Regions from separate parts of the Kineococcus gynurae genome, predicted to be linked through region 3. Evidence: riboswitches for the same ligand, from Rfam matches in the RefSeq annotation. Region 3 holds a riboswitch; each other region holds the start of a gene.
The links. Region 3 has a riboswitch for S-adenosylmethionine ahead of ACFFKU_RS08940 (O-acetylhomoserine aminocarboxypropyltransferase/cysteine synthase family protein). Riboswitches for the same ligand answer to the same signal wherever they lie in the genome.
Positions count from the first base shown of each region.

Region 1 (7,366 bases), on a different contig from region 3:
GCGGTGAGCCCGGCCCGGGCCGCGCCGAGGACGTGCCCGGCGGAATCGATGAGATGCCCGTAGACCCCGGTCACCAGGGCGATCGTGCCGCCGCTGACCCCGGGAACCACCTCTGCGCACCCGATGAGGCCCCCGCGGACGAGGTCCAGCGGAACCCTGCGACGGCTGGTGCGGACCGGGACGACGGACAGGGGTGGTCGGGGGGGCACGCACCCCACCGTAACCAGCGGGGCCGGTCGACCCCGACCGTCGACCGGTCACCCCTCCTGCCCGCGAGCCCTTCCTCGGGTTCAGACCGGGAGGTGTCGACTGTCCCGCAACAGGTCGATCGAGGACGACGGGTCCCACGAGGTCCAGACCTCGATCTCCAACCGGGGCCGGACCGTGGTCGTCAGCCACCCCACCCGGGTACCCCCCGAACGCTTCTGGACACCGAGGTGCCCCTCCTCGCCCGTCGGCAGCAGGTGGACGTCGGGGCGGCGGGGCCGATCAGGGTCGTCGCCGCGGTCTCCCCCCGCATATTCACGGGCGGGGCCGAGGCCGATCCAGACGAGTCCCGCCCGACGGGCTTCCCGGAAACCGGACCACGTCTCGACCGCTGGTGGGAGGAAACCCACGACGGCCGACCAGCGCCCGGACGCTCCGTCCTCCCGACCCGTGCACACGGTGGTGAAGCCGCGTGCCAGCAGTCCCGGGAGTTCGGGGATCGGGAACCCGGCGTGCTCGGCGAACCATTCGGTCGTCCGGGGTTCGGCGAGGACGTCCGCGACCTGGTGAGTCATGAGCATCCGGTCACCGCGGGGTGACGAGGCCGGTCGGGCCAGTTGGCGCAGGGCCGCGCGGTCTTCGTCGGTGAGATGCAGGGTGGTGTCGAGAGTGCGCAGGTGGACCTCCTCGGGAGTGGGAGATCACTGTCGCATTCGACGCGGAGCGTGGTGGCTCAGACGCAGACCCGGTCGCGCCCGGACTGCTTCGCCCGGTAGAGCTCGCGGTCCGCGCGGGCGAGGAGGTCACCCGTCGTCTCCCCCGGGCGCAGCACGGCCACCCCGGCCGAGACCGTGTTCGGGATCGGCGTGGCCTCGCGCAACGCCTCGGCGAGGCTGAGGGCGTCGCGCACCCCCACCTCGTGCACGAGGGCGAGGAACTCCTCCCCGCCCCAGCGGTAGAGCGTCGAGCGTGGGTGACGGCGGTGCAGCACCCCGGCCCAGGCGGCCGAGCAGGCCTGCAGGACCTGGTCGCCCCGCTCGTGGCCGAACCGGTCGTTGACCGCCTTGAAGTGGTCGAGGTCGAGCAGGATCACGGCGACCCGGGGAAACTCCTGATGGGCGAAGACCTGGTCCAGGTCTCCGGCGAGGCTGCGGCGGTTGGCCAGGCCGGTCAGGTGGTCGGTGCTGGCCTCCCGGCGCAGGCGGCGGGACTGCTCGCCCATGGTCCGCAGCGCACCGCGCAGGCGGAAGGTGATGAGGACCGCCATGAGGACCGATCCGCCACCGAGGAGCTGCCAGTCGACGGGGTGGCCGGCCAGGCCCTGCAGGAACAGGGCGACCGGCGGCACGCACGCGGCGATGGGGAGCAGCGTGAGGCGGATGCGGTCGCCGAACTCCGTCCCGTAGCGGGCACCCGCCGGATGAACGAGGCCGGAGGCGGCCATGAGCGAGACGGCGATCGAGGTGGGGGCGCCGAACCAGTAGACGAGCGGGGTGTCGGTGACCCGGTAGAGCACGGTGAGCAACGTGTCGCCGACCAGCAGGAGGCCGCACCCCGTGCTGATGAGCGCGACCGAGGCGATGCGCATGCGCCCCTGCAACCCCAGCCGGACGACCATGACGAGCAGGACCAGGTCCAGCAGCGGGAAGGCGGCGGTGACGAAGATCTCCACCGAGTCCGCCCGGGCCAGCAGCGGACGGACCAGTTGGGACAGGACCACCAGTCCCGGCCCGAGGGCGAGCACGACACTGTCGGACAGCAGCGTCCGTTCCGCACCCCGACCCCAGCGGTAGAGCCCGACGATGAGGGCCAGCCACCCGGCGGCGAAGAACGGTTCGGCGAGCGAGGGGAACACCGCGTGCCCCTGCTGCAGCCACAGGACGTGGAAGATGACGAACCCGACGACGAGGAACCCGGCGCCGATGCTGATCCAGCGCCAGCCGCAACGTTCGACGGGGTGGGCCCGGCGGGAGCCGACGAGCCCCACCCCGAGCAGGAGCAGGGGTGGGGCCACGGCGACGGGGAAGCGGGCGACCGGGCCGGGATGGAACGCCGGTAGGACGACCGCCGCCGCGCACAGCAGCGCGGGGAGGGTCCAGCGCCAGGTCCGCAACACCCTTCATCGTTCGGCACCGCCGTCGGCGGTCTTGAACGGCGGGACGGGTGAGCCCACCGGGATGACCGCGTCACCGACGCATGACACCCCGGGCGATGCGGTTCCCGACGAGCTGACCGATCTGGACGATGACCACGATGGCCACGACGGCGGCGATGACCACGCCGTAGTCGTAGCGCTGCGAACCGGAGGTGATGGCGTAGTCGCCGAGCCCACCACCGCCGATGATCCCGGCCTGGGCGGTCATGTCGACGATGCCGATGAAGATGAACGTGTAGCCCAGCACCAGCGGGCCGAGCCCTTCCGGGACGACCACCGTGAAGAGGATCGACAGCCGGGAGGCACCCGCGGCCCGGGCCGCCTCGACGACCCCGGGATCGACCGCGACGAGGCTCTGCTCGACGATGCGGGCGACCGCGAACCCGGCGGCGAAGGCGATGGTGAAGGTCACGGCCGGGGTGCCGATCGAGGTCCCCACCACCAGTTGCTGCAGCGGGAACAGGGTGGCCAGGAGGATCACGAACGGGATCGGCCGGATGAGGTTGACGACGAACCCGATGATCCCGAAGGCGATCCGGTTCTCGAGGATGTTGCCCCGCCGGGTCGCGTAGAGCGCGACCCCGAGCAGCAGCCCCACGGCCCCGGCGATGACCATCGAGACCACCGTCATGAACAGCGTGGTCCCGATCGCGGTCAGGTAGACGTCGGGGTCGACGCCGTCGAAGAAGCCGTCCACGTCAGTTCTCCTCCTCGGCGTCGATCCCGGCGTCGCGCAGGTTGCGCAGGGCGGCGTCCACGTCGGCGACCCCGTCACCGCCGCCCAGCTCGTAGGTCAGCGACCCCGCCCGCCGTTCGGCAATCTCCCCCACCCCGCCGAACACCAGCTCGGCCTGGACCCCCGCGTCGCGGAAGCAGCGATCGACGACCTGCTGGAGCCCGGGGCGGTCGGTGATGCGGACCGACACCAGGCGGCCCGTGTGGTGCTCGCGCAACCGCCGGAGGATCTCCGGCGAGGGCCGGTCGTGCGTGGCCGTGCGGACGAAACGTCGGGCGGCCGCGGTCTTCGGGGCGGTGAACACCTCGTAGACGTCGCCGATCTCGACGATCCGACCCTTCTCCATGACCGCGACCCGGTCGGCGATCTGGCGGACCGCCTCCATCTCGTGGGTGATGAGGACGACGGTGACCCCGAGCTCGGTGTTGACCCGCCGCAGCAGGGCCAGCACCTCCTCGGTGGTCTCCGGGTCCAGCGCGCTGGTCGCCTCGTCGGCGAGCAGCAGCGGCGGGTTCGTGGCCAGGGCCCGGGCGATGCCGACGCGCTGCTTCTGCCCGCCCGACAACTGCTCGGGGTAGGCGTGCGCGCGGTCCAGCAGCCCGACGAAGTCGAGCAGCTCCGCCACCCGCCGGTCCCGCTCGGCCCGGGCGACACCGGCCACCTTGAGCGGGTAGCCGACGTTCTTGGCGACCGTCCGGGACCGGAACAGGTTGAACTGCTGGAAGATCATCCCGATCCGCGACCGCGCGGCCCGCAGCTCCTTCTCGGACAACCGGGTCAGGTCCTGACCCGCCACCCGGACGGATCCCGAGGTCGGCATCTCCAGGGCGTTGACGAGGCGTACCAGGGTGGACTTGCCGGCCCCGGAGTACCCGATGACCGCCAGCACCTCGCCCTCGGCGACCTCGAGGCTGACGTCGTCGACCGCCACGACCGGCCCGGCCCCGGGCCGGTCGTAGCGCTTGCCGACCTTGTCGAGCGTGACGAGCGCGGTCACGTCAGGCCGCGTCCCGCGCGTCCTGCTCGACCGTGGCCAGGTCGGCCTGCAGCTTGGCCGCGGACTCGTCCACCACGACCGCGGTCGGGTTGGCCTTCTTGAACAGCTCCTGGACCGACGGGTCGTGCCAGAGTTCACCGAGCTTGCGGTACGTCTCGTTGCCCTTGTCCTCGGCGCGGACCGCGAACAGGTTGACGTACGGCGCCGCGGTCGGGTCGGACGGGTCGTCCTGGGCGATCGCGTCGTCCAGCGGGAGCTTCGCGTCGGTCGCGTAGTTCTGGTTCACGATCGCGGCCACGGCCGAACCGGAGAGCAGCGCGTTGGCGGTCTGCGAGGCGTCGATCGGGGTGACCTTGACCTTGGCGCTGGTGACGTCGGAGACGGTGGAGTAGGCGTTGCCGCCGTCGGCCAGCGTGATCAGCCCGGCCGACTGCAGCACGAGCAGGCCGCGCGCCTCGTTGATCGCGTCGTTCGGGATGGCGACGACGGAACCCTGCGGGATCGCCGAGGCGTCGTCGACCGTGGTCGAGTACAACGGCAGCGGGTAGACCGCGGTGGAGGCGATCGGCTGCAGGTCGTCGTCGGCGGTGACGTTGTAGTTCGCCAGGTACTGGATGTGCTGGAACTGGTTGATGTCCAGCTCACCCTGCGACAGCGCCGGGTTCGGCAGGCTGTAGTCGCCGAAGTTGACCAGCTCGACGTCCACGTTCAGCTGCGACTTGGCCAGTTCGACGTAGGGCTTCCAGTAGTCCTGCGCCTTGTCGGCGACGCCGATCTTGACCGTCTGCGCCTCGGCCCCGCCGGCCGCCGTCGTGGTGACGTCGTCGCCGCCGCGGTTGAAGAAGATCACCGCGCCCACGACGACGAGGACGGCGACCACGATTCCCGCGACGATCGGGACCGGGCTGCGCTTCGGCTTGGGCGGGAGGGCGGGGGAGGACCCGGTGCTGGACATGGTTGGTCGACCTCTTTCACGCTCGTGCCGACGGAACGCTCGTCGGCGACTCAGAACCCGTACTTGCCGCGGCCCCGGGCGGGGAGCGGCCGAGTCTTCACCTGGGGCACCCCGCCACGGAGGAGGGTTGCCGGACAGCCAGCCAGGGCTTCGCGCTGTCACTCATGACCTGAGGGAACGCTAGGAGCCGCTGCTGCCCCCGTCAACTTCAGCGACGAGGGGGCGAGGAAACTCACACGGGACGTGCGTGGGGGAACCCCCCGGCTCAGCGGATGCTGCGGGCCAGCACCTTGAGCAGCTCGGGAGCATCGTCGCGGGGAAGCACGACTTCGATGAGGGCCGGCCGCTGCGGGTCGGCCCGACGTTCGGCGAGGACCTTGGTCAGGTCGGCCGACGTCGCCGCCCGGAACACCGCGGTGGCCGGCGCCCCGAGCGCCGCGGGCAGCTGCGTCCAGTTCCATGCCAGCACGTCCTGGTACACGGCCTCGGGGCTGGCGATGGCCCGTTCGACGGTGTAACCCTCGTTGTTCAGCAGGAAGATCGTCGGGGCCGGGCCGGTCGTCCGGGACCCCTGCTCCAGCAGGCGGCCGAGCTCGTTCACGGTGAGCTGCGCCGAACCGTCGCCGATGAGCAGCACGGTCTCGCGGTCCGGCGCGGCGAGCACCGCGCCGAGGGCCGCGGGCAGCGTGTACCCGATCGAGGACCACACCGGCTGACCCAGGAGGTCGCACCCGTCGGGGAGGGTGAGTTCCAGGGCACCGTAGAAGGAGGTGCCGGCCTCGGCCACGAGCAGGGTCCCCGGGGCCAGCCAGTCCTGCAGGATCGGCCAGAACTCGGCGTGGGCCAGCGGGGCGTCCCCCGTGATGGGCCGGGCGGAGGAGGCCCGGACCTCGGCGCGCGCCGTGACGGCACCGGTCCGGGCGGCGACGATCTCCTCCAGGATCCCCAGCGACTCCTCCAGGTGGACCCCGTGGAACTCCGCCCCGGCGACCCGCGCGTGGTCGAGCTGCAGGTCGACCACGGCGTCGGGGTCGAAACCGTGGGTGAACCGCCCGGTGAGGAAGTCGGTGAGCACGACGCCGGCCAGGACCAGCCGTTCCGTCCCGCCGGCCGCGGCCCCGTCCACCGCCGCCCGGGTCGCGGGAGCGACGGTGAACTCCCCCGCGTAGACCCCGAGGGTCGCCGGGTGCGACTCGTCGAGCATGGCCTTCGACGCCGACTGCGTCGCGACCCGGACCCCGCCGTGCGCGGCCACCGCCCGGACCCGGTCCTCCAGGTGCCGACGGTGCAACCGGGGACCGGCCAGGACGGTGAGCCCGGTGCTGCCGGACAGGTGCTCGGTGAGGGCGGCCCGGAACTCGGCCGCCGCCTCCACGTCGCTGCGCAGCAACCGCAGGGGGCGAGCGAGCGCGGCGGCGTTGACGGGCACGCGGGCGACGTCGGCGGGGACGCCCAGGTAGACGGGCTTGGAGGAGTCGACCGCCCGGCGCAGCACCCGGTCGATCGTCCGCGCCGCGTGCTCGGCCCGGACCACGACGGCCTCGGCGCACACCTCGGCGGCGATGCGCACGAAATGGCCGTGGTCGCCGTCGGCCAGGGAGTGGTGCAGGAGCAGTCCGGCCGACTGCGCCGCGGTGGACGGCATCCCCACGATCGAGACCACGGGAACGTCCTCGGCGAAGCTGCCCGCCAACGCGTTGACCAGCGAGAGTTCACCCACGCCGTAGGTGGTCACGACCGCCGCAGGCCCGCGACGGATCCGGGCGTACCCGTCGGCCGCGTACCCGGCGTTCAGCTCGTTGCTGGAACCGATCCAGCGCAGCGGGACCGGGCCTCGACCGGCCCCGAGCAGTTCGTCCAGCAAGCCCAGGTTGAAGTCCCCGGGCAACCCGAACAGGTGCCCGATCCCCAGCTGCTGCAACCGGGTCGCGAGGTAGCCGCCCACCGAGATCGTCTGCTCCGTCATGCCGGGATCGTGCGGCGCGGACGGCGAGATGCACAACCGTCGGGGTGTGCGGTGGGCGATCTGACCAATCACACCCGTCCCGTCGCCCGTAAACTGATCGACGTGACCACTCTCGACGCGACCGATCGGCGCATCCTGCTGGCCCTCGACGTCGACCCGCGCGCCACCGTCGCGAAGCTCGCCCTCGACCTGGGGCTGGCCCGGGGAACGGTGCACACCCGGTTGGAACGGCTCGCGGCACCGGAGGGACCGTTGGCCCCGCACTCGGTTCGGCTGCGGACGGCCGCGGTGGGTCTGCCGTTGCGGGCGATGGTCACGGCCGGGGTGGACCAGGACGAGTTCGACGACCT
Region 1 is NZ_JBHLUI010000003.1:168,325-175,690, reverse strand. It holds gene ACFFKU_RS02195 (DUF368 domain-containing protein) at 1-209, opposite strand, end outside; gene ACFFKU_RS02190 (hypothetical protein) at 291-788, opposite strand; gene ACFFKU_RS02185 (GGDEF domain-containing protein) at 941-2,323, opposite strand; gene ACFFKU_RS02180 (methionine ABC transporter permease) at 2,394-2,993, opposite strand; gene ACFFKU_RS02175 (methionine ABC transporter ATP-binding protein) at 3,061-4,095, opposite strand; gene ACFFKU_RS02170 (MetQ/NlpA family ABC transporter substrate-binding protein) at 4,097-5,050, opposite strand; SAM riboswitch class IV at 5,105-5,220, opposite strand; gene ACFFKU_RS02165 (alpha-keto acid decarboxylase family protein) at 5,316-7,016, opposite strand; gene ACFFKU_RS02160 (Lrp/AsnC family transcriptional regulator) at 7,119-7,366, shown strand, end outside.
Region 1: it holds a riboswitch for S-adenosylmethionine, as region 3 does, so the genes downstream of both, ACFFKU_RS02170 (MetQ/NlpA family ABC transporter substrate-binding protein) here and ACFFKU_RS08940 (O-acetylhomoserine aminocarboxypropyltransferase/cysteine synthase family protein) in region 3, are expected to answer to the same signal.

Region 2 (7,366 bases), on a different contig from region 3:
CCCGGCCGGGCCCGCGCCGACGACGATCACGTCGGCGTCGTGACCCTGGGGGGCCGCGACGCTGGGAACCGGGCTCACCGCCACCTCCTCGGTCGGGTCGGGCACCGACCGCGGACCCGGGACGGTCCCGGTCACGGACGGCCTTCCAGTCTAGGGACGTCGCCCGCGACGGCTCCCGCGGCGGGCTTGAGGCCCCGGTGCAGCGCGACGATGCCCGCGGACAGGTTGCGCCAGGCCACGTCCGTCCAGCCCGCGGCCTGCAGCCTGGCCGCGAGCGCCGGCTGGTCCGGCCAGGCCGCGATGGACTCCGAGAGGTAGCCGTAGGCGTCGTCGTGGGAGCTGACCACCCCGGCCAGCCGCGGCAGGCCGTGCCGGAGGTAGGCGTCGTAGACCTTGCGCAGCATCGGGTTCGGCGGCGTGGAGAACTCGGCCACGACGATCCGGCCGCCGGGTCGGACGACGCGGGCCATCTCGCGCAGGGCCGCGTCGACGTCGACGACGTTGCGCAGGCCGAAGGAGATGGTGACGGCGTCGAAGGCGGCGTCGGCGAAGGGCAGCCGGGTCGCGTCGCCCGCGACGAAGGGCAGGTCGGGGCGGCGACGCTTCCCGGTCGCGACCATGCCGCGGGAGAAGTCGCAGGGCACGGTCCGCACGCCGCGGTCGGCGAAGGGCTCGCTGGAGGTCCCGGTCCCGGCGGCGAGGTCGAGGACGGTCTCGCCGGGCCGGGCGTCGACGGCGCGGACGACGGCCCGGCGCCACCAGCGCGCCTGCCCGGCGGAGAGCACGTCGTTGGTCACGTCGTAGCGCTCGGCGACGCCGTCGAACATGGCCGAGACGTCGTCGGGGCGCTTGCCGAGGTCGGCCAGGCGCAGGTCCTCACGGCTCGGGCGGGGGTTCACGGGCCCATCCTCTCAAGGAGTGGGAGGCCCGGTGGCCCGCAGGGCGGGCTGGACCTAGCGTTCCGGACGTGATCCTCATCAATGTGAAGTGGCACGTGAAGCCCGAGCACGCCGACAACTGGCCGCAGATCGTCAAGGAGTTCACCGACGGCTGCCGCGCCGAGGAGGGCAACCTGTTCTTCGAGTGGTCGCGCGGCGCCGACGACCCCAACACCTGGTACCTGGTCGAGGGGTTCCGCGACGCCGAGGCCGGCGCGGCCCACGTGCAGACCCAGCACTTCAAGGACGCCATCGCGTCCTTCCCGCCCTACGTCTCGCGCACCCCGGAGATCATCTACATCGACGCCGAGGAGGCGACCGGCTGGGGCCCGATGGCCGAGGTCCAGCCCGCCTGACCCGTCCGGCACCGGACCACCGATCCGCGAGAGCCGCGGGACGCCTCGCGCGTCCCGCGGCTCTCGTCGTCTCAGGACCGGGACGCCCCGGTGTCCCCGGCCGCCGCGTCCTCGGCGGCGACCGCGGCGCGGACCTCCCGGGCCAGCGCCTCGACGTGCCCGGCCACGGCCCGCCGGTCCAGCGGGACCTCGAGGACGCGGATGCCCCGGGGGCGGGCCGCGAGCCGTTCGCGTAGCTCCTCGCGGGACGTGACGCAGGAGTGCGGAACCCCGAAGGCGGCGCACAACGCCCCGACGTCGGCCCCGTGCGGGGTGGCCACGACCCGCTCGAACACCTCGCGGGGGACGGCGGTGGCGTGCTCCAGCGTCTCGAAGATGCCGCCGCCGTCGTCGTTGACCAGCACGATGGTCACGTCGGGGCGTTCCTCGACCGGACCGATCAGCAGGGCGTTGGCGTCGTGCAGGAAGGCGAGGTCGCCGACCAGGATCCGGACGGGGCCGCGGCGGGCCAGGGCCACGCCGAACCCGCTGGCCAGGGTCCCGTCGATGCCGGCCAGGCCGCGGTTGGCGACGACGGCGACGTCGGCCGACGGGGAGCCGGCGAGGTCGACGTCGCGGACCGCGTTGCTGGCGGCGACCATCAGCGCGGCCCCGTCGGCCGCGCAGGCCTGGACCACGGCGCGGGCCACGGCCGCCCCGGACAGTGCGCCGGGGCCGTCGAGCAGCCCCGCGAGCGCCGCCTCGGTGCGCTCGGCCGCCTGCTTCCAGCGGCGGGCCCAGCGGCGCTCGGCGGGCAGGGCGGGCGCGTCGACCGTGGCGGCGGGCAGGACGGCGGAGGCCCGGAACCCGGCGTCGGACCAGGCTCCCCCGCCGCTGACGACGACGACCTCGACGTCGTCGCGGGCCAGCAGCCGTGACACCGGCCGCGACAGGGTCGGGTGTCCGAAGAGGACCACCCGGTCGACGGCCTTGCCGAGCGGGCCCTCGCTGTCGTCGGACTCCAGCAGCACGCGGTAGGCGCCGACGGTGTTCTCCCCGCCGCGGGCCCCCGAGGAGGGTTCGGCCAGCAGCGGCCACCCGGCCTGCTCGGCCAGCGCCCGCGCCGCGGCCCCCACGGCCGGGTCGGGGCAGTCGCCGGCCAGCACGAGGGTCCGCGGACCCCGGGGCAGGACGACGGGGGTCGCCGGGGCCGCGGGGGCGACCCGGGTGAGCCCGGCCGGGTCGCGCCCGGCCAGGCGCGGGTGCGCCGAGAGCTCCTCGATCTCCGGGTCCGGCTCCAGCGAGCGCAGGGTCGAGCCCGGCGTCAGCGGGTCGGCGAAGGCGACGTCGAGGTGGACCGGGCCGGGGGCCCGACCCGTCCGACCGCGGGCCGCCGCCACGGCCCGGGAGACGCTGGAGCGCCAGCTCGGGGCCTGCCGGTCGGGGTCCACGGGGGCGGGCACGTCGGCCGAGAACCGCACCGAGGGCAGGAACAGACGGGCCTGGGCGTCGGCCGTCTGGCTGGCCCCGGACCCGCGCAGCTCGTGCGGACGGTCGGCGGTCAGGACGATGAGCGGCACCCCGGCGTGGTGGGCCTCCAGCACCGCGGGGTGCAGGTTGGCGGCGGCGGTCCCGCTGGTGGTGACGACGGCGGCGAGCTCGGCGCGGGCGGGCGAGCCGGCCCCGCGGGCCAGGCCCAGGGCGAGGAACCCGGCGCTGCGCTCGTCGACCCGCACGTGCAGCTGCAGCCGTCCGGCCTCGGCGGCGGCCGCCGCGGCGTAGGCGAGCGGGGCGCTGCGCGAGCCGGGGGCGAGGACGAGGTGGCGCAGACCCAGTCGGACGAGGGCGTCGACGAGGACCGCCGCCAGCGCGGTCGAGGGATTCACCCTCCGATGGTCTCTCGCTTCCGAAGATCCGCGCGCCACGGGGCACCCACCCGGACCCGTCCCGCGGGGGCCGTGTGCCAGGCTCCCGCCATGACCGACACCGTCGAGCCCGGGGCGGACCTGGGGCACCTGAACGAGGTCTTCGCCGCGGCCGCCCCCGCCGGGCTGGGCCCGACCCTGCTGCAGCGCATGGGGATCGAGATCCTGGAGGCCACGCCCGAGCGGCTGGTCGCGACCATGCCGGTCGAGGGCAACCAGCAGATCGCCGGCCTGCTGCACGGGGGCGCGAGCTGCGTGCTGGCCGAGACCCTGGGCTCGATCGGGGCGACCCTGCACGGGTGGCCGCACTCCCTGGCCGTGGGCCTGGACATCAACGCGACCCACCACCGCTCGGCGACGTCGGGCGTCGTGACCGGCACGGCCACGGCCATCACCCTGGGCCGCACGATCGCCAGCCACGAGGTCGTCGTCACCGACGAGGACGGTCGACGGCTCTGCACGGCCCGGATCACGAACCTGCTGCGACCCCGTCCGGGTCGTCCGGGCTGAGCACGGCGTGGGCGGCCCGCAGCCGCTCGCGCCACCACCCCTGCCGCTCCTGCGGGGCGCGGTGGCGTTCGACGAGGTCGGCGTCGGCCACGGCCGGACCCACCGGGAGGCGACCGTCGACCGGGACGAGCGGGTCGTGGCGGACGTCGCCGGCCAGCAGCGCGACGGTTCCGAGGCCGCAGGCGTGGGGCAGCTCGGGCAGGGCCGCGGCCAGGGCCAGGCCGGCGGCGATGCCGACCGAGGTGTCCAGGGCCGAGGAGACGACCACCGGCAGCCCGCAGGCCGCGGCGACGGCGAGCGCCGGCCGGACCCCGGCCAACGGGGCTACCTTGAGGACGACGAGGTCGGCGGCCTCCAGCCCGACGACCCGCAGCGGGTCCTCGGCCTTGCGGATGCTCTCGTCGGCGGCCAGCGGGACGACCGCGCCGCTGCGGTGCATCCGGCGGCGCAGCTCGGCCAGCTCCTCCAGGCTCGCGCAGGGTTGCTCGGCGTACTCCAACCCGCTCTCGCCCAACGCGTCGAGGGCGCGTTCGGCCTCGTCGACGGTCCAGCCGCCGTTGGCGTCGACCCGGATCCGCGCGTCGGCCCAGGCGCAGCGACGCACGGCCCGGACCCGGTCGACGTCGTCGGCGAGGGTCTGACCCCGTTCGGCGACCTTGACCTTGACCGTCCGGCAGTCGCCGAACCCGGCGAGGACGGCGGGGACGTCGGCGCCGGGCACGGCGGGCACGGTCGCGTTGACCTCGACGGACGCGCGCCGGGGGGCGGGGAACCCCGTCCAGGCGGCCTCGATCGCCGCGGCGAGCCAGCGGGAGCTCTCCTGCGCGTCGTACTCGAGGAAGGGGGCGAACTCGCCCCAGCCGGCCGGGCCCCGCAGCAGCAGCGCCTCCCGGGTGGTGATGCCCCGGAATCGGCGGTGCAGGGGAAGGGTCACGACGACCGCGGCGTCGAGGAGCTCGGCGAGGTCGGGGGTGGTGGGGCTCACCCGGGCATCCTGACGCCGGTTCGGCCCATCGTGCGCGTCCGTTAGGCTGCCGACAGGTCAAGAGGTCCGCTGCGGTGTCCCAGCCGGCGGCCGGCAACCCCTCACGCGACGGGGTGCTCCTGGGACAAGACCTGGCCGGTGCGGAGGGCGTACCCGGCAAGCGCGGTACCGACGGGAGCACGTGGTGAGCCTCCTCAGCGACGTCCGGACCCTCGTGCGTCCGGCCCGACCCGACGAGTTCGACGCGGTCGGGCACCTGGCGCTGCGCGCCTACGCCCACGACTACGCCCTCGCCGGGCCGTACGCGGCCTCGGTGGCCGACGCCGCCGGCCGCGCCGCCGAGCACGAGCTGGTGGTGGCGGTGGACGCCCTCGAGGGGACCCTGCTCGGGACGGTCACCCTGCCGCGCCCGGGCCGCAACTGCTCGGCCGTGTCCCGGCCCGGCGAGATGGACCTGCGGCTGCTGGCCACCGACCCCGCCGCCCGCGGGCGCGGGGTGGCGACGTCGCTGGTCGAGCACGCCCTCGCCGTCGGGCGGCAGCGCGGCCTGGACCGGCTGGTGCTGGCCTCCCAGGCGCGGATGGTCGCCGCGCACCGGCTCTACGAGCGGCTGGGGTTCGCCCGGCTGGCCGAGCGCGAGGTGCACGTGCTGGCCGACGGCCGGGTCCACGTCTACGGGCGGGACCTGGGCGCGGGGGTCAGAGTTCCCCGGTGAGGAACTGCGCCCGGCCGTGCCCGAAGGACCAGTCGTCGTCACCGCTCTCGACGACCGAGACCACGACGTCGGAGGTCTTGATGCCGCAGTCGCGGGCGAGGTTCTCGACGAGCAGGGCGTAGAAGCGCTCCTTGGCCGCCCGACCGCGGGGGCGGCTGGTGACCTGCAGCAGCACGACGTCGTCGGTGCGCTCGATCCCGAGGCCGGTGTCGTGCAGGACGAGCTCGCCCGGGGCGTGCTGGTGGACGACCTGGTAGCGGTCGGAGTCCGGGACGGCGAAGGCCTCGACCATCGCGGTGTGGGCGGCGTCGAGCAGGGTGCGGAGCTGGTCGGGCGTACGGCCGACGACGAGGTCGAAACGGAGCAGCGGCATGGATGAACCTCCTTGTTTGTCCTTACATACTGACATGGCCGGGGTCGTGGGCGCCAGCCCTCCGGAGGATGCGGCGGATACCGTGCCCGGGTGAGCGAGCGTGCCGTCAGCGACCTGTTCGACCCCGAGGCCTGGGAGGAGGTCGCCGGTTTCGGCGACCTGGAGGACATCACCTACCACCGCTGCCGGCGGCCGGGCCCGGAACGAGGGACGGTGCGGATCGCCTTCGACCGCCCGGAGGTGCGCAACGCGTTCCGCCCTCGCACGGTCGACGAACTGGCCCGGACCCTGGACCACGCCCGCCGCACCCCGGACGTCGGCTGTGTCCTGCTGACCGGGAACGGCCCCAGCCCGCGCGACGGGGGGTGGGCGTTCTGCTCCGGCGGGGACCAGCGCATCCGCGGCCGCTCGGGCTACCAGTACGCCGAGGGCGAGACCGCCGACACGGTCGACGCCGCCCGGGTCAAGGCCGAGGGCGGACGGCTGCACATCCTCGAGGTGCAGCGCCTGATCCGGTTCATGCCCAAGGTCGTGGTCGCCGTCGTGCCCGGGTGGGCCGCCGGCGGGGGGCACAGCCTGCACGTCGTCGCCGACCTCACCCTGGCCAGCGCCGAGCACGCCCGGTTCAAGCAGACCGACGCCGACGTGGGGAGTTTCGACGCCGGGTACGGCTCGGCCTACCTGGCCCGGCAGGTCGGGCAGAAGTTCGCCCGCGAGATCTTCTTCCTCGGCCGCCCCTACAGCGCCGAGGAGGCGCACCGCATGGGCATGGTGAACGCGGTCGTCCCCCACGCCGATCTGGAGTCGGTCGCGCTGGCGTGGGCCGCGGAGATCAACCGCAAGTCGCCCACCGCGCAACGGATGCTGAAGTTCGCGTTCAACGCGGTGGACGACGGGATGGTCGGGCAGCAGGTGTTCGCCGGGGAGGCGACCCGGCTGGCCTACATGACCGACGAGGCCGTGGAGGGCCGGGACTCGTTCCTGCAGAAGCGGGAACCGGACTGGTCGCCGTTCCCCTGGTACTTCTGAGCCCCGGCCCGTTCAGGCAGACCGTTCGGGCCGACCGTTCAGGCGGACAGCGACCGGATGCGCCGGGAGGCGAGGAACTCCTGCACCTCGGCCAGCGGCAACGGCCGGCAGTACAGGTGGCCCTGGACCAGCGGGCACCCCATGTCGCGCAGGATGTCGGCCTGGTCGGCGGCCTCGACGCCCTCGGCCACGACGGACAGGTCGAGGGCCTGCCCCATCTTGACCATGCCCTCGACCAGGGCGCGGGAGGTCGACTCGGTGGCGATGTCCTGCACGAAACTCCGGTCGATCTTGAAACTGGAGAACGGGCGGTGGCGCAGGTAGCCGAGGGAGGAGAACCCCGTCCCGAAGTCGTCGATGGTCAGCGAGGCACCCGTGTCGGCGAGGTCGTGCAGGGCACCGTTGGAGTCCTCGTCGATCATCACCGACTCGGTCATCTCCAGGTGCAGCCGGCACCCGGCCGCGGTGATCCGCCGGACGGCCGCGGCGACCCGTTCGGTGAACTCCGCTCGGCGCAGCTGCACCGGGGACACGTTGACCATCAGTTCCAGCGAGC
Region 2 is NZ_JBHLUI010000010.1:245,913-253,278, reverse strand. It holds gene ACFFKU_RS14880 (geranylgeranyl reductase family protein) at 1-84, opposite strand, end outside; gene ACFFKU_RS14875 (demethylmenaquinone methyltransferase) at 132-872, opposite strand; gene ACFFKU_RS14870 (putative quinol monooxygenase) at 968-1,294, shown strand; gene menD (2-succinyl-5-enolpyruvyl-6-hydroxy-3-cyclohexene-1-carboxylic-acid synthase) at 1,366-3,159, opposite strand; gene ACFFKU_RS14860 (PaaI family thioesterase) at 3,349-3,708, shown strand; gene ACFFKU_RS14855 (o-succinylbenzoate synthase) at 3,668-4,693, opposite strand; SAM riboswitch class IV at 4,749-4,862, shown strand; gene ACFFKU_RS14850 (GNAT family N-acetyltransferase) at 4,878-5,408, shown strand; gene ACFFKU_RS14845 (tautomerase family protein) at 5,392-5,781, opposite strand; gene ACFFKU_RS14840 (1,4-dihydroxy-2-naphthoyl-CoA synthase) at 5,872-6,810, shown strand; gene ACFFKU_RS14835 (putative bifunctional diguanylate cyclase/phosphodiesterase) at 6,849-7,366, opposite strand, start outside.
Region 2: it holds a riboswitch for S-adenosylmethionine, as region 3 does, so the genes downstream of both, ACFFKU_RS14850 (GNAT family N-acetyltransferase) here and ACFFKU_RS08940 (O-acetylhomoserine aminocarboxypropyltransferase/cysteine synthase family protein) in region 3, are expected to answer to the same signal.

Region 3 (7,366 bases):
GCGGCAGCGCGGCGAAGAGCCGGCTCAGCGCCGCCGAGCAGCGGGCGGTCGGCGCCGCCTACGTCTCCGGGTTCTTCCGTCTGACCCTGGGCGGGGAGAAGCAGTTCCTGCCGCTGTTCGACGGCACCGGGGGCCGGGCCGCCTCGGCCGGGCGGGCCGTGGTCGACGTGCAGGCCCAGCAGCCGCGTTCGGCCCGCGTGGACCTCGCGCCGCTGACGGGTCCCTCCCCCGCGGTCCGGATCGCCGGGGGCGCCGTGTACTGCGCCGGCCAGGGGGAGGCGGTCGCGGGCCGGCCGGTCCCCTGCGCGGGCAGCGACCGCTCCGCCGGCGACCTGCCGCACTGGACCCCGGCCTACTTCGCGGCCAACGTCCCGACGAACCCCGTCCTGCACCTGACCTGGAACCCGCGCACGGTGAAGAAGCAGTCGGTCGCCGTGGACGTGGCCAAGGGGTCGATCCGCGGCACCTACCAGGCCCTGACCTTCCGGGCCGCCACCGGCAGCGCGAAGGCGGGCGACGGTCTCGACGTCACGCTCACCGACGCCGCCGGACGTCGCTCGACGGTCGCGGTCTCGCGGTACTCCGACGCCCTGACGCCGCTGCCGACCCTGGCCGCGGAGTTCGGCGGTACGGCCAAGATCGTCATGCAGACCGTGCGGGTGCCGCTCTCCGCGTTCACCGGGGTCGACCTCGGGAAGGTGCGGACCGTGACGTTCACCCCGTCCAGCACGCGGGGCGACGTGTTCCTCGGTGACGTGGCGCTGGACTCCCCCGCCCCCGGTCACGGTGCCCCGAGCACCCTGCCCGCGGTCAGCATCGGGGACGTGGCCGTCGAGGAGGGGAACGCGACGTCCACGGTGTCCATGCCGCTGGTGCTCTCCCACCCCTCGACGGTCCCCGTGACGGTGAACGTCGACACCGGCGTGGACAACGACGACGCGCGGTTCCCGAGCGTCTGGAAGCAGGTCACGATCCCCGCCGGGGCGCGCACCGCCTCCGTCGCGCTCACCGTCGACGGGAACACCGAGACCGACCCGACCACCACCCTGCACGTGACCCTGTCGGCCCCGACCAACGCGATCGTCGGCGACGGCTGGGGCAACCTGCAGCTGCTGGACGACGACTTCGGCCAGGACTGAGCGGGGCCGGCGGGCTCAGAAGTCGAACAGGTTCTCGCGGACCCCGCCGGACCCGAAACCGTCGCGCAACAACCCCCGTCGGCGCAACACCGGAACCAGGTCCCCCAGGACCCGGTGCACGCCGACGGGGTGCAGGTCGCCCGAGAGGGCGAACCCGTCGTTGTCGGCGTCGCTGCCCAGCTCCTCGGCGAAGTCGGCGAACTCCTCGGCGGTGCCCACGGAACCGGTCCGGTCGGCGACGCGTCCCTTGCGGGCCTTGCGGGTCAGGAGTTCCCGCAGCGGCGCGTCCGGGGTGTCCCCGAGCAGGCCCCGGATCGTCCCGGCCGAGACGTGCTCGCCGAAGAACCCCTCGGGCACGGGCCGGTCCAGCGACAACCGGGTCAGGTCGCTCTCCAGGTCGCTGGACCAGGCCGACGCCACCTCCCGCAGGACCGCCTCGTCCGGGTCGGCCGAGGCGGCGACCACGCGTTCGGCCTCCTCGACGCTCGGGGTGATCTCGGGTTTGAGCACGAACAGGACCCGCAGGTCGGACGCCTTGCGCCCGTGCGACTCCGCGGCCGAGACCACCCGGGCGCGGTAGTCCCGCACCGCCGCGGCGCTCAGCGGCGCCAGCGCGAGCTGGACGTCGGAGAACGCACCCGCGAACCCCAGGCCCCGCGGGGACCCGCCCGGGGAGACCAGCACCGGTTCGTCGCCCCCCGGGAACGGGGGCGCGTTGAGCGGACCGGTGACGTCGAAGAACTCCCCGCGGTGCGTGAACGCGTCGATGAGGGTGCCGTCGGCGTAGTGACCGGTCCCCGGGTCGGCGACCAGCGCGTCCCCCCAGCTCCGCCAGAGCCGGCGCACGACCTCGACCCATTCCGCGGCCCGGTCGTAGGCCCGGTCGTGCGGGAGGGGGTCGGCCCCGACGTGGCGGGCGCTGCCGACGTCGGTCACCAGGTTGATCCCGAACCGTCCCGCGCCGAGGCGACCGCGGGAGAGGTGGTGCAGCGTGGCCGCCTGGCGGGCGGCCAGGTAGGGCGGAGTGATCCCGGCGTTGATCGTGGGTACGACGCCGAGGTGCTGGGTCGCCGCGAACAGGTACGGGGCCAGCAGCAACGGGTCGAGCTTGGGACCGCCGTAGCCCCCGCGGACCCGGAGGTCCAGGGTTTCCGGGTTCCCCAGCGACACCGCGTCCTCGGCGATGACGAGGTCGAAACCGGCCTGCTCCAGGAGCTGGGCCGACTGCTGGTAGAGCTGCGGCGCGGTCCAGTCGAGGTCCCAGCGCTGGTAGGGCCGGCCCCATCCCTGGGGGCCGAAACCCCGGGAGAAGAACCAGCCGAAGTGCTGCAACCGGCTCATCGGGCCACCCCCGTCGCAGAGACGGGGGTGGCCGCACGGGCCGCGGCCAGGCCGAGGCGCAGATCGGCGAGCAGGTCGGGCACGTCCTCCACCCCGATCGACAACCGCAGCACGCCCGGGCCGATGCCGTCGGCCGCGAGCTCGACCGGGTCGCGGTGGGCGTGGGTGGTCGAGGCCGGGTGCAGGGCCAGGGAACGCACGTCGCCCAGGTGGGTCATCCGGCTGAACAGCTGCAACGCGTCGAGGAACGCGCGCGCCGCGGGCCGCCCCCCGCGCAGGGACACGGCCAGCACCGCCCCCGCACCCCGGGGGAGGTAGCGCCGCGCGAGCGCGTGCGAGGGACTGGACGCGAGGCCCGCGTAGTCGACCCGGTCCACCTCCGCCCGCGCCTCCAACCAGGAGGCGATCTCCAGGGCCGACGCGGACTGCCGGGCCATCCGCAGCGAGAGGGTCTCGATGCCCTGCTGCAGGAGGAACGAGTTGAAGGGCGCCAGGGTCGGCCCCAGGCGCGCGGCCAGCGCCCGCAGATAGCCCGGGTAGGCCCGCTCGCCGTACCGCTGCGCGTAGGAGGCGCCGCCGAGCACCGCGGTCTGTTCCTCGAGGTTCGCCACGGTCCCGGGCAGCGCACCGGCGGCCGTGACGACCACCCCGCCGAGCGCGCCGCCGTGGCCGGAGAGGAACTTGCTGGCGGAGTGCACGACGACGTCGGCCCCGTGCTCCAGCGGGCGCAGCAGGTAGGGGGTGGCCAGGGTGTTGTCGACCACCAGTGGCACCCCCGCGGCGTGCGCCGCGTCGGCGACGAGCCGCACGTCCAGGACGTCGTTGCGGGGGTTGGGGATCGACTCGGCGAAGAACGCCCGGGTGGTGGGGCGGACGGCGTCGCGCCAGGCCCGCGGGTCGCGCGCGTCACGGACGAGGTCGACCTCGATGCCGAACCGGGCGAAGTTCTCCCGGAACAACCCGCGCGACCCCTCGTAGAGGCTGTCGGCGGCGACGAGGTGGTCACCGCTGCGCAGCAGACCCAGCAGCGCGGTGCTGATCGCCGCCTGCCCGCTGCCGACCGCGACCGCCTCCGCGCCACCCTCCAGCGCGGCGACCCGGCGCTCCAGGGCGGCCGTCGTCGGGTTGCCCATCCGGGTGTAGACGTACCCCTCGTCCTCGCCGGTCTCCCCGGCGAAGCGGGCGGCGGCCTCGTCGAAGTCGGCGAAGACGAACCCCGCCCCGAGGTGGACGGGGGCCACCCGGGCGCCGTGGCCCGGGTCGGGGAGCACCCCGGCGTGGACCTGGGCGGTGCTGAACCCGGGTGGGCCGACCGGGGGGAGGTCGCCCGCAGCCGAGACGGACTCGACGAACGCGGGCAGGGCGGGGCTGGGCAGGATGGGGCTGGGCAGGGTGGGGCTGGGCAGGGTGACGGACACGGGTGACCTCGGTCTCGGGTGCGCGGCGACGGGCCGCCGGCGGAACGACGGGGAACGACGGGGGACGGGTGCGGGGGCGTCAGCCCCGACAGCTCCCCGCGGCGATCCGCAGCAGGTCCACGTGCCGACGGCGCACGAGCGGCACCGAGCGGTGCGCGACCCGGGACGGGACTCCGACGTGGCGACTCTTCAACTGCGGCACAGCACACCTCTTCCATCGTCCTTGGCGGGAGCACCGTTCGGGGCGGTTGCTGCGGCGTCGTCGAGCCAAGTCTCTCGGCCGCTCTGGATGGGAGAGATCAGTGGACTCCAGGACGGGCGCCGCTGTCAACCGCCGCCCGGGGTCGAGGCGTCCGACCGTGCGTGCGAGGCTTCGGGCATGGCCGTCGTGAAGATCAATGCGATCGAGGTTCCCGCCGACGGGGGGCCCGAGCTGGAGCGTCGCTTCGCCCACCGCATGGGTGCGGTCGAGGGGACGCCGGGCTTCCTGGGGTTCGAGCTGCTCCGCCCGGTCCAGGGCGAGACGCGCTACTTCGTCTACACGAAGTGGGAGACCGAGGAGGCGTTCCAGGCGTGGGCGAACGGCGGCGCCCGCGAGGCGCACGCCGGGGAGCGGGCCCGCCCCGTCGCCACCGGCTCCAGCCTGCTGGAGTTCGAGGTCGTGCTCGGCGCCGTCCCGGTGGACCCGTCCGCCGCGAGCTGAGCCCCGGGGACCCTCAGCCGGTGAGCCGGGAGAGGGCCTGCCTCACCTGACCGAGGTGGGCGCGCATCGCCTCCGTGGCCGCCTCGACCCGGCCGGCGACGACCGCCTCGACGACCCGGGCGTGCTCGTCGTCGGAACGGCTGCGACGGTCGGGGATGAGGTTGAGGGTCTGCGACTGCGCGGTGAGCGCGGACCGGATCTCGGCCAGCATCGACTCCAGCACCCGGTTGCGGGCGCAGGTCGCGATCAGGGCGTGGAACCGCGCGTCCATCCGGGCCCACTCCCCCGGGTCGGCCTCGACCCGCATGCGCTGCAACAGGTCCTGCAGTTCCTGCGCCTGCTCCGGAGTTCTCCGCGCCGCCGCCCATCCGGCCGCCGGGACCTCGACCAGGGGCCGGACCTCCAGCAGTTCGTGGGCGGCGTAGTTCGCGAACACCGGGTCCGGGCCCAGGCTGTCCTTGACGACGAACGACCCCGCACCGGTCCGGGCCTGGGTCAGCCCCAACGCGTGGCACGAACGCAGCGCCTCCCGCACCACCGACCGGCTGACCCCGTGCCGCTCGGCCAGCGCCGCCTCCGAGGGCAACCGGGTCCCCACGGGGAGCTCCCCGGTGAGGATCGCGGCCCGCAGATCGGCGAAGAGGGCCTCGGCCGCACTCATCCGCACGGTGCTGGGGGCGCGCCGGGCCCACTCGACGTCGGGGTCGGCGGCGCTCACGGATCGATCCTCGCACGCCCGGACCGATCCCGGCGGGGGGCTTGCGCGCCGGGGCCGACCGGGGTCACACTCTCGGAATCTGTCGGACAGCCTGACAGGTTGTGAGAAGGGACGGGTCACCGTGACCCCGAGCACCGTCGCTCCACCGCCCCCCGCACCATCCGAACCCGGGCCCCCCACCGGACCCGCCGCCACCGTCCCCGCCACCGCCCCCGCCACCCGGCGCGAGCACGACCTGCTCGGTGAGCGGGACGTGCCGGCCGCGGCGTACTGGGGGGTCCACACCCTGCGTGCGCAGGAGAACTTCCCGATCACCGGGCGGACCATCGGTGCGGACCCGCACCTGGTCCGGGCCCTGGTGGACGTCAAGCGGGCGGCCGCCACGGCCAACCGCGACCTCGGCCTGCTCCCCCGGGACAAGGCCGACGCGATCATCGCCGCCTGCGCCGAGATCGCCGACGGCGCGCTGCACGAGCAGTTCGTGGTCGACGTCGTCCAGGGTGGCGCGGGCACCTCGAGCAACATGAACGCCAACGAGGTCGTCGCCAACCGGGCCCTGGAACTTCTCGGCCGCGCCCGGGGCGACTACGCGTTCCTGCACCCCAACGAGCACGTCAACGCCGCGCAGTCCACCAACGACGTCTACCCGACCGCGGTGAACATCGCCACGATCCGCTGCTTCGAGGACCTCGCCGTCGAGCTCCGCCGGCTGCAGGACGCGTTCGCAGCCAAGGCCGGCGAGTTCGCCGACGTCGTCAAGATGGGCCGCACCCAGCTGCAGGACGCCGTCCCGATGACCCTCGGCCAGGAGTTCGCGACCTACGCGATCATGCTGGGCGAGGACCTCGACCGGCTGCGCGAGTCCAGCGCCCTGCTGCTGGAGATCAACCTCGGGGCCACCGCCGTCGGCACCGGGTTGAACGCCCCCGCCGGGTACGGCGAACGCGCCATCGCCGCCCTGCGCGAGATCACCGGCCTGGACCTGGTCCGTGCCGAGAACCTCGTCGAGGCGACGCAGGACGTCGGGCAGTTCGTCCACCTCTCCGGCGTCCTGAAGCGGGTCGCGGTCAAGCTGTCGAAGGTCTGCAACGACCTGCGGCTGCTGTCCTCCGGCCCCCGCGCGGGGCTCGGCGAGATCCGGTTGCCCGCCGTCCAGGCCGGTTCCTCGATCATGCCCGGGAAGGTGAACCCCGTCATCCCCGAGGTGGTGAACCAGGTGGCGTTCGAGATCGTCGGCAACGACGTGACGATCTCGATGGCCGCCGAGGCGGGACAGCTGCAGCTCAACGCCTTCGAACCGGTGATCGCCCACCGTCTGGGCGAGGGGGCCCGCCACCTCACCGCGGCCGTGGCGGTCCTGACCGACCGGTGCGTGGTCGGCATCGAGACCGACGCCGACCTGTTGCGCGCGCGGGTCGAGAACTCGATCGGTCTGGTCACCGCCCTCAACCCGCGCATCGGTTACGAGGCCGCCACGCGCATCGCCGCGCTCGCGGCCCGCACCGGCGCCCGGGTGGGCGACCTCGTCCTCGAGGCCGGCCTCCTCGACCGGGCCGAACTCGACGAGCTGCTGCGCCCGGAGAACCTCGGCGACCTCCGCCTGCCCGCCCGCTTCGACGGCTCCACGCCCGGCGGCGAACCCCAGCTCGGCCACGACCCCCAGACCTCCTCCGACCGGAGCCCGCGATGAGTTTCGAGAACACGGCCACCGCCGCCCCGCACGTCCGCGTCGACCAGGCCTCCGAGGCCGGGTACCACAAGGCGCTCCGTCCCCGGCAGATCCAGATGATCGCCATCGGTGGCGCCATCGGGACCGGGCTGTTCATGGGGGCCGGTGGCCGCCTGGCCGGGGCCGGCCCGGCCCTGGTCGTCGTCTACGCCGTCTGCGGGGCCTTCGGGTTCCTGATCCTGCGCGCGCTCGGCGAGCTGGTCGTGCACCGCCCGACCTCGGGGTCCTTCGTCTCCTACGCCCGGGAGTTCTTCGGCGAGAAGATGGCCTTCGCCGCAGGCTGGCTGTACTGGCTGAACTGGGCGACGACCGCCGTCG
Region 3 is NZ_JBHLUI010000008.1:543,089-550,454, reverse strand. It holds gene ACFFKU_RS08950 (alpha/beta hydrolase) at 1-1,139, shown strand, start outside; gene ACFFKU_RS08945 (LLM class flavin-dependent oxidoreductase) at 1,155-2,480, opposite strand; gene ACFFKU_RS08940 (O-acetylhomoserine aminocarboxypropyltransferase/cysteine synthase family protein) at 2,477-3,898, opposite strand; SAM riboswitch class I at 4,110-4,194, opposite strand; gene ACFFKU_RS08935 (antibiotic biosynthesis monooxygenase family protein) at 4,278-4,601, shown strand; gene ACFFKU_RS08930 (FadR/GntR family transcriptional regulator) at 4,615-5,262, opposite strand; gene ACFFKU_RS08925 (aspartate ammonia-lyase) at 5,441-7,009, shown strand; gene ACFFKU_RS08920 (amino acid permease) at 7,006-7,366, shown strand, end outside.

Region 4 (7,366 bases), on a different contig from region 3:
ACGGCCATGCCGGGTGAGGTCGGGAACCTGGCGCTCGCCGGGCACCGGGTCACCTACGGCAAGCCCTTCAACCTCATCGCCGACCTGCAGGACGGCGACGCCGTCGTGGTCGCCACCGCCGACCGGTGGTTCACCTACCGGGTGCGCAGCGAGGAGATCGTCTCGCCGCGGCAGGTCTCGGTCATCGCACCCGTCCCCGACCGGCCCGGCGAGACCCCGACGGAGGCCTGGTTGACCATGACCGCCTGCCACCCGATGCACTCGGCGCGGCAGCGCTACGTCGTCCACGCCCTGCTGGAGTCGGTGACCGACCGTTCGGCCGGCCCGCCCGCGTCCCTGGCGGCGGTGGGCTGAGCGTGTACGCGTGGTGGTGGCGGGTCCTGCCCGGGCCCTGGTGGGTCCGGCTGCTCATCAGCCTGGTCGTCGTCGCGGCGGTGGTCGCGGTCTGCTTCGAGGTCGTCTTCCCCTGGGTCGCGGACCGCCTCGCCATCAACGACGGGACGGTCGACGGCAGCGGCTGACCCCGGTCCGGCGGGCTCGCCGATCACTCGCCGCGCGGTCGCGGGGCATCACTGCCACGATCTTCGGACCACGCACCACGAGGAGGAGCCATGTCGTCGACCGACGGACCTGACCCCTACAACCAGCAGGGTGGCCAGTACGGCAACCAGCCTGGCCAGGGCAACCATCCGCAGTACGGGGACCAGCAGTCCTCGGGTCAGTACGGGAATCAGCAGTACGGCAACCAGCAGTACGGCAACCAGCAGTCCGGGAACCAGTACGGCAACCAGCCGCAGTACTCCGGTCAGCAGTACGGGGACCAGCACGGCTACGGGCAGCCCGGCCACGGCGGTTCCCCGAAGAACGGCCTCGGGGTCGCCGCCCTGATCCTCGGGATCGTCGCGATCCTCAGCTCGTTCCTGGTCATCGGGATCATCCTGGGGATCGTCGCGATCATCCTCGGGGTCAAGGGCCGTGGACGGGTCAAGAAGGGCCTCGCGACCAACGGCGCCGTCGCGCTCTGGGGCATCATCACCGGTGCCGTCGGGCTCGTGCTGTCCGCGGTCTTCCTCGCGATCTACATCGCCAGCGCCTCGTTCTTCTTCCAGAACGGTGGGCAGCAGCTGACCGACTGCCTGGGACAGGCCGGCCAGGACGCCGTCGCCCAGCAGCAGTGCTTCGACCAGTTCGGCAACCAGGCCGAGCAGCAGCTCGAGAACTCGGGCACCGACACCTGAGTCGGAGCCACCCACCCGGCCGCCCGGCTGTGAAGGGACTGCGGCGGCGCTGCGAAGTGCTGCCGCAGTCCCCGGGTCGGGCTGGACGGGGACCGTACCCTCACGAGGTGCCCGACTCCCCGAACCGACCCCCCGCCGGCCTGCCCGGGCAGGGGCGTCGTTCCCGCGGACAGCACGTCGCCCACCAGCACGGTCGGTTGTACAAGAGCCTGCGGGTCGTCGGCGTCATGGTGCTGGCCCTGGTGCTCGTCGGGGTCGGCGGCGCGGGGTACGCGTTCTACCGCCTGCAGGGCAACATCAACGAGATCGACCTCACCGACCGGCTGAACCCGGACCGTCCGGCCGACGAGGCCGCCGTCGACCCGACCACCGGCAACGACGCCGTGAACATCCTGGTCATGGGGTCGGACACCCGGGACCTGGCCGACGGGACCGGTGACGAGTACGGCGGGGAGGCCGACTCCCCGGGGGCCCGTTCCGACACGACCGTCATCGTCCACCTCTCGGCCGACCGTCGGCGCGCGGCGCTGATCAGCATCCCCCGCGACTCGATGGTCCGGATGCCGGAGTGCCAGGGCACCGACGGCACGACCCAGCCGGCCGAGCTCGGCATGTTCAACTCCGCGTTCTCCCGGGGCGGCCCGGCCTGCACCATCAACACCGTCGAGGAACTCACCAAGGTCCGGATCGACCACTACGTCGTCGTGGACTTCAGCGGGTTCCAGAAGATGATCGACGCCCTCGGCGGGGTCGACATCTGCCTGCCGAAGAAGGTCGCCGACGCGCAGTCCGGGCTGTACCTGGACGCGGGGACGCACGAGGTGGACGGCCGCACCGCGCTGGCCTACGCGCGGATCCGGCACAACATCGGCGACGGCTCCGACATCTCCCGGATCTCGCGGCAGCAGGCGCTGATGTCCTCGATCGTGCAGAAGGTCACGAGCTCCTCGATGCTGACGCGGCCCGACCAGCTCTACTCGTTCCTCAGCGCGGCCACGAGTTCGGTGACGATGGACCCGCAGCTGGCCAGCCTGTCCGAACTGACCGACATCGCGCAGAGCCTGCAGAAGCTCCCCCCCGGCGGGGTGCAGTTCATCACCGTGCCCATCGAGGAGTACCCGCAGAACAAGGCGCGGGTGCAGTGGACGTCGGCCGCCGACGACCTCTGGCAGGAGCTGCGGACGGACACCCTCGGGGCGACCGCGGCGCCGGCACCGACGACGACCCCCGGGGACTCCTCGGCGCTCACCGTCGCCCCCGACGACGTGTCGGTGCGGGTCCTCAACACCGGCGCCCCGGCCGGGACCGCGGGGGCCGCGGCCACGGCGCTGCGGGCCCAGGGCTTCACGATCGCCGGCACCGGGGACGGGGACGCCCTGCGTCCGGCCGCGGCCGCGGTCGTCCGCTACGGCTCGGCCAAGGCCGACTCCGCCGCGACGGTGGCCGCCGCGCTCGGCGGGGCCGACCTGGTCGAGGACGACTCGCTCGGGTCGACCGTCGTGGTCGAGCTGAACCAGGCCCCGACCGTGGTCGACGTCCGCAGCCGGGTGGTGGGTGCCCCCGCCACCCCGACCGCGACGCCGACCTTCGAGGCCCGCGTGGCCAGCGACGACATCTGCTCCTGACCCGCAGGCGGGCAGACCGGGAGGTCAGGCCGGGAGGTCAGGCCGGCAGGTCGACCCGGACCGGACCGCCGGTGAGCAGGGATTCCTGGGCCGCGTCGGCGACCCGGGAGGCGGCGACCGCGTCGGCCGGGTGGCACAGCTCGCCCTCGACCCCGCGGACGAGGTCGGTGAAGGCCACGATCTCGGCGCGGTAGGCCGCCCCGAAGCGCTCGGCGAAGGTCAGGTGGGGGCCGCCGGTCGGGAAGGTCACGCCGGGCTCGGCCGAGCGCAGGGCCGTGCGCTCGTCCAGGCCGACCATGAGGGAGGCCTTGGACCCCTGCAGCTCCAGCCGGACGTCGTGGCCGGCACCGTTGTAGCGGCTGGCGGTGACCGTCGCGAGGGTGCCGTCGTCCAGCGTGCACACGGCCAGGGCGGTGTCGACGTCGCCGACCTCACCGATGGCCGGGTCGCCGTTGTTGCTGCCGCGGGCGTAGACCTCGACGATCTCTCGCCCGGTGATCCAGCGGATGACGTCGAAGTCGTGGACGCTGCAGTCGCGGAAGAGCCCGCCGGAGGTCGCGAGGAAGGCCACGGGCGGCGGGGCCATGTCGCACGTGGTGGCCCGCAGCGCGTGCAACCAGCCCAGCTCGCCGGCGTCGTAGGCACGCTTGGCGGCCAGGTAGCCCGCGTCGTAGCGCCGCTGGTGCCCGATCCGGACGACGCCGGCGTTGGCCGCGATGTGCTCGAGGACGGGCAAGGACAGGGCCACGTCGGGGGCGACGGGCTTCTCGCAGAGCACCGGGATGCCCGCGTCGACCCCGGCGACGATGAGCTCGGGGTGCTGGGCGGTGCCGGTCGCCACGACCAGTCCGTCGATCCCGCTCGCGAGCAGGGCCTCGCTGCTCGCGGCGACGTCGACCTGCAGCTCCGAACCCGCGGCGCGGGCGGCCGCGGTCAACGAGGCGGCCACCTCGCGGGCGCGGTCGACGGCGACGTCGGCGAGCGTCAACCGGGCTACCCCGGGGGTGGTCGCGATGTTCTCGGCGTGCATGACGCCGATGCGTCCGACACCGGCGAGGCCGAGGTGCAGATCAGTCATGGGGTGAGCCTTTCAGAGTCCGTCGTTGGACCGGTCCAATTGATCCCACGATGCGGCGCGGCGGGCCCGGCTGTCAACATCGGGCCGTCGGAGGAGCCCGGGGGGAGCATCGATGAGCACGCGACCGACCATCCGCAGCGTCGCCGCGCGCGCCGGGGTCTCGAAGTCCCTGGTCTCGCTGGTCCTGCAGGACTCGCCCAAGGTCGGCCCGGAACGCCGGGCCGCCGTGATGGCCGCCATCGAGGAGCTGGGGTACCGCCCGGATCCGACCGCGCGCAGCCTCGCGGAGCGACGGACCCGCACGATCGGGGTCGTCCTCGACGACCTGCGCAACCCGTGGTTCGTGGACCTGCTGGACGGTCTGCGACCCGTGCTGCTGGAGGCCGGGCTGCGGCCGGTGCTGGGGGACACCCGCACCGAACCCGACGTCGCGGCCGTCTTCGCCCAGCTGCGCGTCGACGGGCTCGTCGTCGTCGGCACCCGGGAGGACCCCCACGCGGTCGAGGAGGTCGCCCGGGGTGTGCCCACGGTGCTGGCCGGCAGCCGGGACTCCTACGACGCCCCGGTCGACACCGTCGCCGGGGACGACCGCGCCGGGGTGCGGTTGCTGGTCGTGCACCTCGTGGGGCTCGGGCACCGACGCATCGGGCACGTCGCGGGGACCGGGTCGGTGGGGCGGCTGCGTCGGGCGGCCGTCGAGGAGTCCGTCCGGGCCGCGGGCGGGGAGGTGCTGGTCGCGACGGGGGACATGACCGAGGACGCCGGGTTCCGCTGCGGTCTGGAGCTGCTGGGCGGCCGTGACCGACCGAGCGCGGTCGTCGGCGCCAACGACGTGTCGGCCGTGGGGCTGCTCGCCGCGGCCGACGAGCTGGGGTTGCGGGTGCCCGAGGACGTGTCCGTCACCGGCTACGACGACATCGCCCTGGCCCGCTCGCGGCGCACGGCGCTGACGACGGTGGACAACGGGGCCGCCCGGGTGGGCGGCCTGGCCGGGGAGGAGCTGCTGGCCCGGATCGCCGACCCGCACCGGGCCCCGGTCACGACCCTCGTCCCGCCCCGGCTCGTCGTCCGGACGACCACCGGACCGGCGCCCGACTTGTCCCCAGGTTGATCCCCAGACCGTCGTCAACAGGTGTGGACAAACGTGGGGATATCACGCTATGTGTCAGAGAGGTGGACCTAGAGTGATCTCGGTTGACGACCGGTGCCCGTGCGGGACGGGGGAGACGTACGGGGGGTGCTGCGGTCGTCGGCACGCCGGTGAGCCCGCCCCGACGGCCGAGGCGCTCATGCGCTCGCGCTACTCCGCCTTCGCGGTGGGGGACGCCGCCTACCTGCTCCGGACCTGGGACGCCGCGACCCGCCCCACCGACCTCGACCTCGACCCCGACGTGGAGTGGCGCCGCCTCGTCGTGCTGGGCACCGAGGGCGGCGGGCCCCTCGACGACGCCGGCACGGTCGAGTTCGAGGCCCACCACCGCCACGAGGGTCGTCGCGGCCACCAGCACGAGCGCAGCCGGTTCCGTCGCGTCGGCGGACGGTGGGTGTACGTGGGCCCGGTCTGAACGACGTCCGGCGGTCGGGTGGACACCGGTCGCGCGCGTGTGGTTCTCTGCCCGGCAGGTCAAGAAAGCCGACACGAAGCCCCGGCTCGTCGGCTGGCAACCCTCCTCGTCGTGGGGTGCCCCGGGTGATGACCGGGCCCGCGCAGCACCGCGCGGGTAAGGACGCTCTCGAGGAGACCGGCGATGTCCGCTGTCAGCACGCCCCTGCCCGTCACCGAACGGCTCCGCCTCGCGCGGGGCCGGATCGCGCCGCTGCTGGAGGGGATCGCCGCGGGCGTCGTGCAGCGCGAGCAGGACCACGTCCTGCCCTACGAGCCGGTGCGCGCCCTGGTCGAGGCCGGGTTCGGGCGCCTGCGGGTCCCCGTCGAGCACGGGGGCGACGGCCTCGACCTCCCGGCGCTCGCCGAGATCCTCGTCGACGTCGCCGCGGCCGACTCCAACCTCCCGCAGATCTTCCGCGGGCACATCGCCTGGGTCGAGCAGCTGCTCACCCTGGGCGAGACCGACCGGGCCTACCGGGACGCCTGGTACGCCCGGATCGTGGCCGGCGAGTTCGTCGGCAACGCTTGGAGCGAGACCGGGTCCGGGGTCACGGGCAAGCAGCAGACCGTCGTGACCGAGGGTCCCGGGGGCCTGCGCGTCGACGGGCGGAAGTTCTACACGACCGGGTCGATCTTCGCGGACTGGACCGACGCCACCGCCCGTCGGGTGGGCCCGGGGCAGAGCCCGGACGACGACGACCTCGAGGTGGTCACCGCGATCGTGCGGACCCGGCAGCCGGGCGTGCAGATCAGCGACGACTGGGACGGCTTCGGCCAGCAGCTCACCGGGACCGGGACCATCGTCTTCACCGGTGCCGAGGTCGACGCCGCCGACGTGCGGCCCTTCGCCGAGCGGTTCCGTTTCCAGACGGCGCTCTACCAGCTGGTCCTGCTCGCGGTGCACGCCGGCATCGCCGAGGCGGTCGAGCGCGACGCCGGGCACGAGGTCCGGACCCGCACGCGCAGCTACACCCACGGGCTCGCCCCGCTCGTGCGCCACGACGCGCAGGTGCTGGCCGTCGTCGGCGAGATCTCGGCGGTGGCCTGGACGGCGCGCCAGCTCGTGCGGGGGGCGGCCGAGGCCCTCCAGGCCGCCGCGGACACCGCCCACGACCGTGACTCCGCCGCCGACCAGGCTGCGAACGCCGTCGCCGAGATCCGTACCGCGCAGGCCCAGACCGTGCTGTCGGAGTCGGTGCCGCGCGCGGCGACGCTGCTCTTCAACACGCTGGGCGCCTCGGGCGTCGGTCGGGGCAAGGACCTGGACCGGCACTGGCGCAACGCCCGCACGGTCGCCTCCCACAACCCGGTCATCTACAAGACCCGGATCGTGGGGGACTTCTCGGTCAACGGGACGACGCCGCCCTACGTCTGGGACATCGGCACCCACGCCTCGGTCGCGGCGGCCGCCGGCAGCGAGGGCTGACAACGGCGACCCGCCGCCGGCTCAGTGGGCCGGGTGCAGGTCGCTGTGCGGGGCCCCGAGGTGGTGCAGCAGGTCGTGGGCGGCCTCGTCGGAGAGGTACCAGCGGCTGAATCGGCCCTCCCGGACCCGGCGGACCAGCCCCGCCGCGCGCAGCGTCTGCAGGGCCTGGGTCGCGGTGTTCGGGCTGAGCCCGGCGGCGGCGGCCAGGTCGCTGACCGGGGCGCCCGGGGCGGCGTGGATCGCGATGAGCAGGCCCAGGCGGGTCGGGTCGGAGAACGCGCTCAACCGGTCCAGGACTTCGGGCAGCCGCGGGCCGGACGCGTCGAGGGCGTCGCGGGCCACCGTACGGCGCGCGTCGTCGACCACGGGCGGCTCCCTCCTGCGCTGCGGTGT
Region 4 is NZ_JBHLUI010000003.1:75,225-82,590, forward strand. It holds gene ACFFKU_RS01710 (class E sortase) at 1-354, shown strand, start outside; gene ACFFKU_RS01715 (hypothetical protein) at 357-521, shown strand; gene ACFFKU_RS01720 (DUF4190 domain-containing protein) at 612-1,238, shown strand; gene ACFFKU_RS01725 (LCP family protein) at 1,346-2,863, shown strand; gene ACFFKU_RS01730 (Gfo/Idh/MocA family protein) at 2,901-3,941, opposite strand; gene ACFFKU_RS01735 (LacI family DNA-binding transcriptional regulator) at 4,054-5,052, shown strand; gene ACFFKU_RS01740 (YchJ family protein) at 5,102-5,506, shown strand; SAM riboswitch class IV at 5,564-5,675, shown strand; gene ACFFKU_RS01745 (acyl-CoA dehydrogenase family protein) at 5,690-6,973, shown strand; gene ACFFKU_RS01750 (ArsR/SmtB family transcription factor) at 6,995-7,339, opposite strand.
Region 4: it holds a riboswitch for S-adenosylmethionine, as region 3 does, so the genes downstream of both, ACFFKU_RS01745 (acyl-CoA dehydrogenase family protein) here and ACFFKU_RS08940 (O-acetylhomoserine aminocarboxypropyltransferase/cysteine synthase family protein) in region 3, are expected to answer to the same signal.